Regions from separate parts of the Stenotrophomonas sp. YJH_SMC_10 genome, predicted to be linked through region 2. Evidence: predicted binding sites of a transcription regulator. Region 2 holds the regulator's gene; each other region holds the start of a gene.
The links. Region 2 encodes HrcA, which represses chaperone genes, less so after heat shock. Its sites were predicted from a motif close to TTNGCACTCNNNNNNNNNGAGTGCNAA; they were not measured.
Positions count from the first base shown of each region.

Region 1 (3,870 bases), on a different contig from region 2:
GAACTCGGTGCCGCCCTTGCAGTGCTCGGCCGCACTCAGGTAGAGGATGCCCGACCAGTGCGAGTGATCGGCGTGCACTTTCGCGCGGCCGACATCGCTGGCCAGGGTCAGCCGGAACTTGCCGTGCGACTGCAGCGGATTGACCGGCCGCAGCGGTTCGTTGACCAGCCGTGACGCCGCCTCGGCCAGGCTGTCCAGTTCCAGCCGCTGCAGAGAGTTGCGACCGGGAAATGCGCCGTCCTGTGCCGGATAGGTCAGGCCCAGCGCCGCCTGGCGCAGGGCGTGCGCGTCGGCCGGTGCAAGGAAGTCGTCAACGACGATGAACGAGGTAGGCATGACCACCGAGCGTAGCGATGCACTGCGGCGGCGGCAACTGCGCAACGAAAAACCCCGCCTTGCGGCGGGGTTCTTCTTTTGCAGCGGGAAGGGATGCCGGCCCGGGGCCGGCACCCGATACCAGGGGCGTGGACTTAGAAGTCCATGCCGCCCATGCCACCCATGCCGCCCATGCCACCGGCGCCACCCATGGCCGGCTCGTCCTTCTTCGGAGCTTCGGCAACCATGGCTTCGGTGGTGATCATCAGGCCGGCGATCGAGGCTGCGTTCTGCAGGGCCGAACGGGTCACCTTGGTCGGGTCCAGGATGCCGAACTGCAGCATGTCGCCGAACTCGCCGGTGGCCGCGTTGTAGCCGAAGCTGCCGGTGCCTTCCTTGACCTTGTTGATGATGACCGACGGCTCGTCGCCGGCGTTGGCCACGATCTCGCGCAGCGGGGCTTCCATCGCGCGCAGGGCGATCTGGATGCCGTGGTTCTGGTCTTCGTTGGCACCCTTCAGGCCGGCCAGCGCGGTGATCGCGCGCACCAGCGCCACGCCGCCGCCCGGGACCACGCCTTCTTCAACGGCTGCACGGGTGGCGTGCAGGGCGTCGTCGACGCGATCCTTCTTTTCCTTCATTTCGATTTCGGTCGAGGCGCCGACCTTGATCACGGCAACGCCGCCGGCCAGCTTGGCCACGCGTTCCTGCAGCTTCTCGCGGTCGTAATCCGAAGAGGTGTCCTGGATCTGGGTCTTGATCTGCGCCACGCGTGCATCAACGTTGGCCTTGTCGCCGACGCCGTCGATGATGGTGGTGTTCTCCTTGGAGACCTGCACCTTCTTGGCGCGGCCCAGGTCCTTGATGGTGGCCTTTTCCAGCGACAGGCCGACTTCTTCGGAGATCACGGTGCCGCCGGTCAGCACGGCCATGTCTTCCAGCATCGCCTTGCGACGGTCGCCGAAGCCCGGCGCCTTGACGGCCACGACCTTGACGATGCCGCGGATGGTGTTGACCACCAGGGTCGCCAACGCTTCGCCTTCGACTTCCTCGGCCACGATCAGCAGCGGCTTGCCGGCCTTGGCGACGCCTTCCAGCACCGGCAGCAGGTCACGGACGTTGGAGATCTTCTTGTCGTGCAGCAGGATGAACGGGTCATCCAGGTCAGCGGTCTGCGACTGCTGGTTGTTGATGAAGTACGGCGACAGGTAGCCGCGGTCGAACTGCATGCCCTTGACCACGTCCAGCTCGTTGTCCAGGCCCGAGCCTTCTTCAACGGTGATCACGCCTTCCTTGCCGACTTCCTTCATCGCGTCAGCGATGATCTGGCCGATCGACTCGTCCGAGTTGGCCGAGATGGTACCGACCTGGGCGATCGCCTTGTCGTCGGCGGTCGGCTTGGAGATGTTCTTCAGCTCGGCGACGGCGGCCGAAACGGCCTTGTCGATACCGCGCTTGAGGTCCATCGGGTTCATGCCGGCGGCAACGGCCTTGGCGCCTTCGCGGATCAGGGCCTGGGCCAGCACGGTGGCGGTGGTGGTGCCGTCGCCGGCGTCGTCGTTGGTGCGCGACGCGACTTCCTTCACCATCTGCGCGCCCATGTTCTCGAACTTGTCAGCCAGTTCGATTTCCTTGGCGACGGAGACGCCGTCCTTGGTGATGGTCGGGGCGCCGAAGCTCTTTTCCAGCACGACGTTGCGGCCCTTCGGGCCCAGGGTGGCCTTGACGGCATTGGCGAGAACGTTGACGCCGCGCACCATGCGCGAACGGGCGTCTTCACCGAAACGAATATCCTTGGCAGCCATTGCATTTACCTCATTGGTAGCGCCGGACGATGCCCGGCGGCTGGGATTTGGGGGTCAGGTTGAAACAGGTCGCGCGGAGGCTCAGCCGATGACGGCGAGCACGTCGTCTTCGCGCAGGACCTTGTACTCGACGCCTTCGCTCTTGTACGAGCTGCCGGCGTACTGGCCGTAGATGACCTTGTCGCCGACCTTCAGCGACGGCGCGCGCACGTTGCCGTTGTCCAGCGGCTTGCCCGGGCCGACGGCCACGACCTCACCCTTGGTGGACTTTTCCTTGGCCGAGTCGGGGATGACGATGCCACCGGCGGAGATTTCGTCGGCTTCGATCGGCTTGACCACAACGCGGTCGTGCAGCGGCTTGATGCTCATAGGAGACCTCTTAAGTGATTGATTGGTCTAAAAAAGTCCGGCGATGTTAGCACTCACCCCAGGCGAGTGCCAGAACCGCACGTGAAGAAACCCGACAACGTCGGGAGCAGGGCAGAGATGGAGCCCCGCGCCCTCCTTTCAAGGGTGGCATCAAAAAAATTTTTCCCGCCCGTGTCGCTTGGCGCTGGTCGGGATCCCGTCAATTTCGGTGACAAGCGTCGCACTGTCAGATATCTGACGTTCATTTACGACAAAGTGTCACTGGATCGGCCTTAGGCTCGACCGGGCATTCCCAATCACAAGGAGGAGTCGATGCGATTGCTGTCACCGCTTGCCGCGGCCTGCCTGCTGGCCCTGGCCGCTGCGCCGGCCCAGGCCGAGGTCTTCATCAATGAACTGCACTACGACGACAGCACCGCCGCCGGTGACGTCGGCGAAGCGATCGAGGTCGTGGCCACCGCCGGTGAGGACCTGTCCGGCTACCGCCTGTACCTGTACAACGGGTCCAACGCATCGGCGGCCGTGGTCTACGCCAACACGCCGGTCCCGGCCGGCACCGCCGCCGGCTGCGGCAGCGCGACCATCGCCGTGGTCAACTACCCGACCAACGGCATCCAGAACGGCCCGAACGATGGCATCGCGCTGGTCGATGCCAGCGGCAAGGTGGTCCAGTTCCTCAGCTACGAGGGCACCATCACCGCGTCCGGCGGCCCCGCCGCAGGGATGACCAGCCAGAACATCCCGGTGGCCGAGACCAACAGCACGGCACCGGGCACGTCGCTGCAGCTGACCGGCAGCGGCAGCCAGTACGCCCACTTCACGTGGGCCGAATCGGCCGGCCAGACGTTCGGCAGCTGCAACAACGGACAGACCTTCAGCGGCGGCGGCACCCCGGGCCCCAACACGCCGCCGTCGGTGTCCACCACCACCCCGGCGCAGGGCAGCAGCACCTTCCCGGCCGCCGCCGACCTGGAAGTGGTGTTCAGCGAAACGGTGAACCTGGCCAGCGGCGCCTTCGCCCTGAGCTGCGGTACCTCCGGCAGCGTGCCGCTGACCTTCCCGGCCAGCGGCCGCAGCGTGAAGCTGTCCACCAACACCGCGCTGGTGGCCGGTGAAGCCTGCCGCTTCGACATCCGCGCCGCACGCATCACCGACCTGCAGGGCGCACACCCGGCCGCCGACAGCCGCATTGCCTTCACCGTGGCCAGCACCGGCGGCAATCCGGACCCGGGCAACCCCGGCGTGCCGGCCGGCTATTACTCCAAGGTCAACACCAGCAGCCCCAGCCAGCTGCGCTGTTCGCTGCACGCCACGATCAAGGGCCATACCGCCTATCCGTACAGCGGCTCGGGCACCAGCACCTGGACCATCCTGGAAATCG
Region 1 is NZ_JCAFUS010000005.1:47,132-51,001, forward strand. It holds gene AC5P9C_RS08865 (DUF6445 family protein) at 1-336, opposite strand, end outside; gene groL (chaperonin GroEL) at 471-2,120, opposite strand; gene AC5P9C_RS08875 (co-chaperone GroES) at 2,202-2,489, opposite strand; gene AC5P9C_RS08880 (endonuclease) at 2,802-3,870, shown strand, end outside.
Region 1: AC5P9C_RS08875 (co-chaperone GroES) is a predicted target of HrcA. The motif match lies at 2,536-2,562, and genes of this name have one in related genera.

Region 2 (3,870 bases):
GGCCGACAGCTCGGCGGCGGCACTGCGGCGGCTGGCCGTCAGCCGTTCGGCCTGCGTGCGCCAGGCAGCGGCGGCCTTGTCGATCTCGCCGGCCAGGCGCTGCAGGCGCTCGTCGGCGCCGCGCAGCTGCTCCACTTCGGCATGCATGCGCTCGCGCTGCGCGCCCAGCTCGTCCATCGGCACGCGGTGCTTGCGGGCCAGGTCGTGCAGGCGGCCAAGGCGGCGCTCGTTCTCCTCGAACTGCTCCGGGTCGGCGTCGAGATCGTCATGCACGCGGTCCAGCAGCGACAGGGCCTCGTGCAACTGGATCGAGGCGTTCTCGATCAGGCCGTCCACCTCGCCCAGCCGCGGGTCGTGTTCGATCAGGCGCGACAGCTCGTGGCGCACCTGCTGCAGCAGGTCCAGGGCGGAACTGCCGTCATCGCCGTTGAGCTGGTTGCTGGCGGCCTGGCAGGCGCTCAGCAGGGCGCTGGCATGCGCCTGGCGGCGGTGGCTGGCGCCCAGCGCGGCAATCGATTCCGGTTCCAGGTCCTCGCGGTCGAGTTCGCGCAGCTGGTGCTCGAGGAAGCCGATCCGGTCACTGACGTCGCCCTGTTGTGACAGCGCCAGCGATTCATCGACCAGTGCCTGCCAGGCGGCGGCGGCGCGGCGCACCTGGCGGCGTTCTTCCTCGTTGCCGGCGTAGGCGTCGAGCAGGGCCAGCTGCGACGGGCGTGCCAGCAGGGCCTGCTGTTCATGCTGGCCGTGGATCTCCACCAGCCGCGAGGCCAGGTCGGCCAGCTGTGCCAGGGTCACCGGGCGGCCGTTGATCCAGGCCCGCGAGCCACCGTCTGCGCGGATCACGCGGCGCAGCTGGCATTGGTCCTCGTCGTCCAGCTCGTTGTCGGCCAGCCACTGGCGCGCGGCCTGCAGCTGGTCCAGCACGAACTCGGCCGACAGCTCGGCGCGTGCGGCGCCGTGGCGGACCACGCCGCTGTCGGCGCGCAGGCCGGACAGGAAGCCCAGCGCGTCGACCATCAGCGACTTGCCGGCGCCGGTCTCGCCTGAAACCACGGTCATGCCTGGCCCGAACTCCAGTTCGGTGGCGCGGACGACGGCAAAATCCTTGATCGAAAGATGTCTGAGCATGGGTAAGGGGGGTATCAGCAGCCGCGCAACGCTAGCACGCGGGCGCGGGAGGTCCAATGACTTGCCAAGGTGATGCGCCGCCATTATCTAGTGTCCGTGTCTCACAGGTTGATTCCATGCACGGTTCTCCCGACCAGCTTGCCCCGCGTGCGCGCCATCTGCTGCGCACGCTGATCGCGCGTTACATCAAGGACGGTGAGCCGGTCGGCTCGCAGACGCTGGCGCGCGTGGCCGGCCTGGAGGTCAGCCCGGCGACCATCCGCAACATCCTCGGCGACCTGGAAGACCTGGGCCTGCTGGCTTCGCCGCACACGTCGGCCGGGCGCGTCCCGACCGCGCATGGCTACCGGGTGTTCGTCGACAGCCTGCTGCAGATGCAGCCGCCGGGCGAGGGCGAACTGGCCCGCCTGCGCCAGGAACTGGCCGGTGGCGGCAGTACCCAGGCCCTGCTCGGCAGCGCTTCGGAACTGTTGTCGGCGATGAGCCACTTCGTCGGCGTGGTCAGCGCGCCGCGGCGGGAGCAGTTCGCCTTCCGCCAGATCGATTTTGTGCCGCTGGACGGACGGCGGGTGCTGGCGATCCTGGTGTTCGCCGACAACGAGGTGCAGAACCGGGTCATCGAGACCCGCCAGGAGTTTGCGCCGGGCCAGCTGGAACAGGTCGCCAACTACCTCAATGCGCATTTCGCCGGCCTGCCGATGGCCGAGATCCGCACCCGCCTGCTGCTGGAGCTGCACGACGCCCGTTCCGAACTGGAGCAGCTGCTGGCGCACAGCATCGAACTGGCCGAGCAGGCCCTGCAGCCGGCGGCTGACGACATGCTGGTGGCCGGGCAGACCCGGCTGATGGGGGTGCAGGACCTGTCCGACCTGGAACGCCTGCGTGAACTGTTCGAGCTGTTCTCCAGCAAGCGCGAGATCCTGCAGTTGCTGGAACGGACCATCCAGGCTCCGGGCGTGCGCATCTTCATCGGCGAGGAGACCGGGATGATGCCGCTCCAAGGCGTCTCGCTGGTGACCGCCCCCTATACCGCCAACGGCCAGGTGCTGGGCGTGCTGGGGGTGATCGGTCCCAAGCGGATGGCCTACGACCGCGTGATCCCGCTGGTCCAGGCCACGGCCGATGTGCTCGGCGCGGCCTTTTCACCGGCCGGGCGCACGCCGGGAACATCCGACGCTTGAAACGCAGCATCCCGCCCACACTAGGGTGGTTGGAGGCGGAGTTTGACCGCCAGGGACCCAGACATGAACCACGAACAGCCAGATATCGAATCCCAGCAGAGTGCCGCCGATGCGGCCGCCACCGCCGGCGTCAACGACGAAGTCGAGCGCCTGCGCGCCGAAATCGAACAGGTCAAGGCCGATGCCCTGCGTGAGCGCGCCGACCTGGAGAACCAGCGCAAGCGCGTTGCCCGTGACATCGAACAGGCCCGCAAGTTCGCCAACGAGAAGCTGCTGGGCGATCTGCTCCCCGTGTTCGACAGCCTGGATGCCGGCCTGAAGGCCGCCGGCGACGACCCGCACCCGCTGCGCGAAGGCCTGGAGCTGACCTACAAGCAGCTGCTCAAGGTCGCTGCCGACAACGGCCTGGTCCTGCTGGACCCGATCGGCCAGCCGTTCAACCCGGAACACCACCAGGCGATCAGCCAGGCCCCGACCCCGGGTGCCGCCCCGGGCAGCGTGGTGACCGTGTTCCAGAAGGGCTACCTGCTCAACGAGCGCCTGCTGCGGCCGGCGCTGGTGGTGGTGGCCGCTGAGTGATCCCGCGGGGCCGGGCGGCGGACAGACACCGCCACCCGACCCGACGCTGAACGCGCCGGATGACCGGAAACACAGCGTTCGGAGGATGGCTTGAATGTTCCACGAGCCTCCCCCACATCGTATTCATCCACCGGCCGAACGGCCGGACTGACCCCAACTAGCATCCTCAGGAGTCTCCCCCATGGGCAAGATCATTGGTATCGACCTCGGCACCACCAACTCGTGCGTGGCGATCATGGACGGCGGCAAGGCCCGCGTCATCGAGAATTCGGAAGGCGATCGCACCACCCCGTCGATCGTCGCCTACACCAAGGACGGCGAAGTCCTGGTCGGTGCCTCGGCCAAGCGCCAGGCCGTGACCAACCCGAAGAACACCTTCTACGCGGTGAAGCGCCTGATCGGCCGCAAGTTCACCGACGGCGAGGTGCAGAAGGACATCGCCCACGTCCCGTACAGCATCCTGGCCCATGACAACGGCGATGCCTGGGTGGCCACCAGCGACGGCAAGAAGATGGCGCCGCAGGAAATCTCGGCCAAGGTGCTGGAAAAGATGAAGAAGACCGCCGAGGACTTCCTCGGTGAGAAGGTCACCGAAGCGGTCATCACCGTGCCGGCCTACTTCAACGACAGCCAGCGCCAGGCCACCAAGGACGCCGGCCGCATCGCCGGCCTGGACGTCAAGCGCATCATCAACGAGCCGACCGCGGCCGCGCTGGCCTATGGCCTGGACAAGGGCGACAACAAGGATCGCAAGATCGTGGTGTACGACCTGGGCGGCGGCACCTTCGACGTGTCGGTGATCGAGATCGCCAACGTCGACGGCGAGAAGCAGTTCGAAGTGCTGGCCACCAACGGCGACACCTTCCTGGGTGGCGAAGATTTCGACAACCGCGTCATCGAGTATCTGGTTGAAGAGTTCAACAAGGACCAGGGCATCGACCTGCGCAAGGATCCGCTGGCCCTGCAGCGCCTGAAGGACGCC
Region 2 is NZ_JCAFUS010000015.1:14,200-18,069, forward strand. It holds gene recN (DNA repair protein RecN) at 1-1,128, opposite strand, end outside; gene hrcA (heat-inducible transcriptional repressor HrcA) at 1,245-2,309, shown strand; gene grpE (nucleotide exchange factor GrpE) at 2,373-2,888, shown strand; gene dnaK (molecular chaperone DnaK) at 3,070-3,870, shown strand, end outside.

Region 3 (3,870 bases), on a different contig from region 2:
GTGCAGCGCGTGCGGGTGGACTTCGGCTACGGCAAGCGCCGCCTGCCCGTGCTGGTGATGACCGGCGACGGCAACCCCCACAACCAGACCGGGCTGCTGCAGTCCGGTGCCAACGACCTGGTGCTGAAGCCGATCGAAGAGCGGCTGCTGGTCACCAAGGTGCTGTTCCAGCTGCGCCTGGCCCGATTGAATGATGGACCCTTGTTGCGATGATCGATGAAGTAACCGACACCCCGACGATCCAGCTGGAACCGAGCTGGAAGCAGCACGTCGGCGAGTACCTGTTGCAGCCGCAGATGCGCGAGCTGTCGGCCTTCCTGCGCCAGCGCAAGGCCAGCGGTGCGGCGGTGTTCCCGCCCGGGCCGCAGATCTTCGCAGCGTTCGACGCCACGCCGTTCGAGCAGGTGAAGGTGGTGATCCTCGGCCAGGACCCGTACCACGGGCGCGGCCAGGCCCATGGCCTGAGTTTCTCGGTACTGCCCGGCGTGCCGGTGCCGCCGTCGCTGCTGAACATCTACAAGGAGATCGAGACCGATCTCGGTATCCCGCGCCCGGACCACGGCTGCCTGATCCCGTGGGCGCAGCGCGGCGTGCTGCTGCTCAATGCCGTGCTGACGGTGGAAGAGGGCAAGGCCGGCGCGCACCAGGGCCGCGGCTGGGAAGGCTTCACCGATCACGTGGTGGATGTGCTCAACCGCGAGCGCGAAGGACTGGTGTTCATGCTCTGGGGTGCCTATGCGCAGCAGAAGGGCAAGGTGATCGACACCCGCCGCCATCGCGTGCTGAAGTCGCCGCATCCGTCGCCGCTGTCGGCCCATCGGGGCTTCCTCGGCTGCCATCATTTCTCGATGGCCAACGAGTACCTGCAGCGCCACGGCCAGGCCCCGATCGACTGGTCGCTGCCGCCGCGCTCGGCACTCTGAGCGTTGGCGGGCCGCTGGGCCTGAACACCGGGCAACGTCCCCGGGACTGAATGGGCCTTCAGAACGGCCCGTTCAGCTCCGCTTGACTGGAATCGGCCGCTTCATGGCAGGTAATTGCTTGAATTCCAAGGGATTGTGAATCCCGAAAAGCGTGCTCGCCACTGTCATCAAATCGCGCTACGGTAGGGCTCTGTTTGGGACCAGTGTTGCATCAATAGGATGCTGGAACTTTTTCCTCCTTTAGCAGTCCAAATCCCGGACTGCTAAGATGGGTGCCTATGAGCCAGAACACCTCTACTGCCCTTGTGGCAAACAATCTCCCGATTCCCAGTGCGCTCGGTTCGCTGGACGCCTACATCGGTGCCGTGCACCAGATCCCGGTGCTGTCGGTCGATGACGAACAGGACCTGGCCCGTCGCTTCCGCGATGGCAACGATCTGGACGCCGCCCGCGAGCTGGTGCATTCGCACCTGCGCTTCGTGGTGCACGTGGCCCGCGGCTACAACGGCTACGGCCTCGCCCTGGGCGACCTGATCCAGGAAGGCAACATCGGCCTGATGAAGGCGGTCAAGCGCTTCGACCCGGACATGGGCGTGCGCCTGGTTTCCTTCGCGGTGCACTGGATCCGTGCCGAGATGCACGAGTTCATCCTGAAGAACTGGCGCATCGTGAAGGTCGCCACCACCAAGGCGCAGCGCAAGCTGTTCTTCAACCTGCGCAAGTCGAAGACGCGCCTGGGCTGGATGAACGCGGCGGAAGTGAGCGCGGTGGCCAAGGACCTGAACGTGTCCGAGCGCGAGGTCATGGAAATGGAGTCGCGCCTGTCCGGCCGCGATATCGGTTTCGATGCGCCGACCGACGAGGACAACGAACACGCACCGCCGTCGCCGGCTGCGTTCCTGGTCGCCGATGACGAAGACCCGTCGATGGCCTACGAGCGCGAGGACAGCGAAGACAACCAGATGCAGCTGCTGCGCGAAGGCCTGGCGGAACTGGATGCGCGTTCGCGTGACATCATCCGCCGACGCTGGCTGGATGCCGACAGCAAGGTGACGCTGCAGGAGCTGGCCGACGAGTACGGCGTGTCGGCCGAGCGCATCCGCCAGGTTGAAGCGAACGCGCTGAAGAAGATGAAGGCGCTGTTCACCGCGTAAGGCGGGATGGCGTTGAAGCAATGAAAAGGCCCGGCATTGCCGGGCCTTTTCTTTTCGGTGGCGTTCTCATCCACGCATGGCGTGGATCTACCCAATGTCAGTAGAGGCACGCCCTACGTGGCTGCGGCGCGGTCGTCACTCTTCGCGTGCGATCGCGCGCCAGCCAATGTCGTTGCGGTGGAACTCGTTGGCCCAGGTCACCTTGGCCACGCCGGCATAGGCATTGGCCTGCGCGTCGCGCACGCTGTCGCCCAGTGCGGCCACGCACAGCACGCGGCCGCCGGCACTGACCACCTGGCCCTGCGCATCCAAAGCCGTACCGGCATGGAACACCTTGGCACTGGCCGGCACGTCGTCCAGGCCGGAAATCACCTCACCGGTGATCGGCGCTTCGGGGTACGGCCTGGCCGCCAGCACCACGCCCAGCGACGGGCGCGCATCCCACTGCGCTTCGACCTGGTCCAGCTGGCCATCGATGGCGGCTTCCACCAGTTCGACCAGGTCCGACTGCAGGCGCAGCATCACCGGCTGGGTTTCCGGGTCGCCGAAGCGCACGTTGAATTCGATCACCTTCGGTGCGCCGCTGGCGTCGATCATCAGGCCGGCATAGAGGAAGCCGGTGAAGGGAATCCCGTCGGCGATCATGCCCTGCACGGTGGGATTCACCACCTCGCGCATCACGCGTGCATGCACCTCCGGCGTCACCACCGGGGCTGGCGAGTAGGCGCCCATGCCGCCGGTATTCGGGCCGGTGTCGCCGTCGCCGACCCGCTTGTGGTCCTGCGAGGTGGCCATCGGCAGCGCATGCACGCCGTCCACCATCGAAATGAAGCTGGCTTCCTCGCCGTCGAGGAATTCCTCGATGACCACGCGTGCGCCGGCATCGCCGAACGCGTTGCCGGAGAGCATGTCACGCACTGCATCTTCGGCTTCGGTCAGGCTCATCGCGACGATCACGCCCTTGCCAGCGGCCAGGCCATCGGCCTTGACCACGATCGGCGCACCCTTCTCGCGGATGTAGGCCAAGGCGTCGTCCACGTCGGTGTGCACGGCGTAGAACGCGGTGGGGATGTTGTGGCGCGCCAGGAAGTCCTTGGCGTAGGCCTTGCTGCCTTCCAGCTGCGCGGCAGCGGCGGTCGGCCCGAAGATGCGCAGGCCGGCGGCGCGGAAACGGTCGACCACGCCGGCCACCAGCGGTACTTCCGGGCCGACCACGGTCAGTGCCACGCCTTCAGCCTGGGCCAGCGCCAGCAGGCCGTCGATATCGGTGACCTTGACCGCCACGTTGCGGCACTTGCCTTCGCTGGCGGTGCCGGCATTGCCGGGCGCCACGATCACTTCAGTGACACGGGAGGACTGGGCCAGCTTCCATGCCAGGGCGTGTTCGCGGCCGCCAGAGCCGATGACGAGGATCTTCATGGGACAGGGTTCTCGGGTACGGAAGAGAAAAGCCGGGCAGAGCCCGGCTTCGTGATGCGGATCAGTGGCGGAAGTGGCGCACGCCGGTGAACACCATGGCCAGGCCATGTTCGTCGGCGGCGGCGATCACTTCGGCATCGCGCATCGAACCGCCCGGCTGGATGACCGCCTTGATGCCGGCGGCAGCGGCGGCATCGATGCCGTCGCGGAACGGGAAGAACGCATCGGAAGCCATCACCGAGCCCTCGACCACCAGGTTCGCATCGGCGGCCTTGATGCCGGCGATGCGGGCCGAATACACGCGGCTCATCTGGCCGGCGCCGACACCGATGGTGCGGTTGTCCTTGGCATAGACGATCGCGTTGGACTTCACG
Region 3 is NZ_JCAFUS010000005.1:83,562-87,431, reverse strand. It holds gene AC5P9C_RS09060 (response regulator) at 1-213, shown strand, start outside; gene ung (uracil-DNA glycosylase) at 210-923, shown strand; gene rpoH (RNA polymerase sigma factor RpoH) at 1,202-2,077, shown strand; gene purD (phosphoribosylamine--glycine ligase) at 2,213-3,496, opposite strand; gene purH (bifunctional phosphoribosylaminoimidazolecarboxamide formyltransferase/IMP cyclohydrolase) at 3,558-3,870, opposite strand, start outside.
Region 3: rpoH (RNA polymerase sigma factor RpoH) is a predicted target of HrcA. The motif match lies at 1,164-1,190, and genes of this name have one in related genera.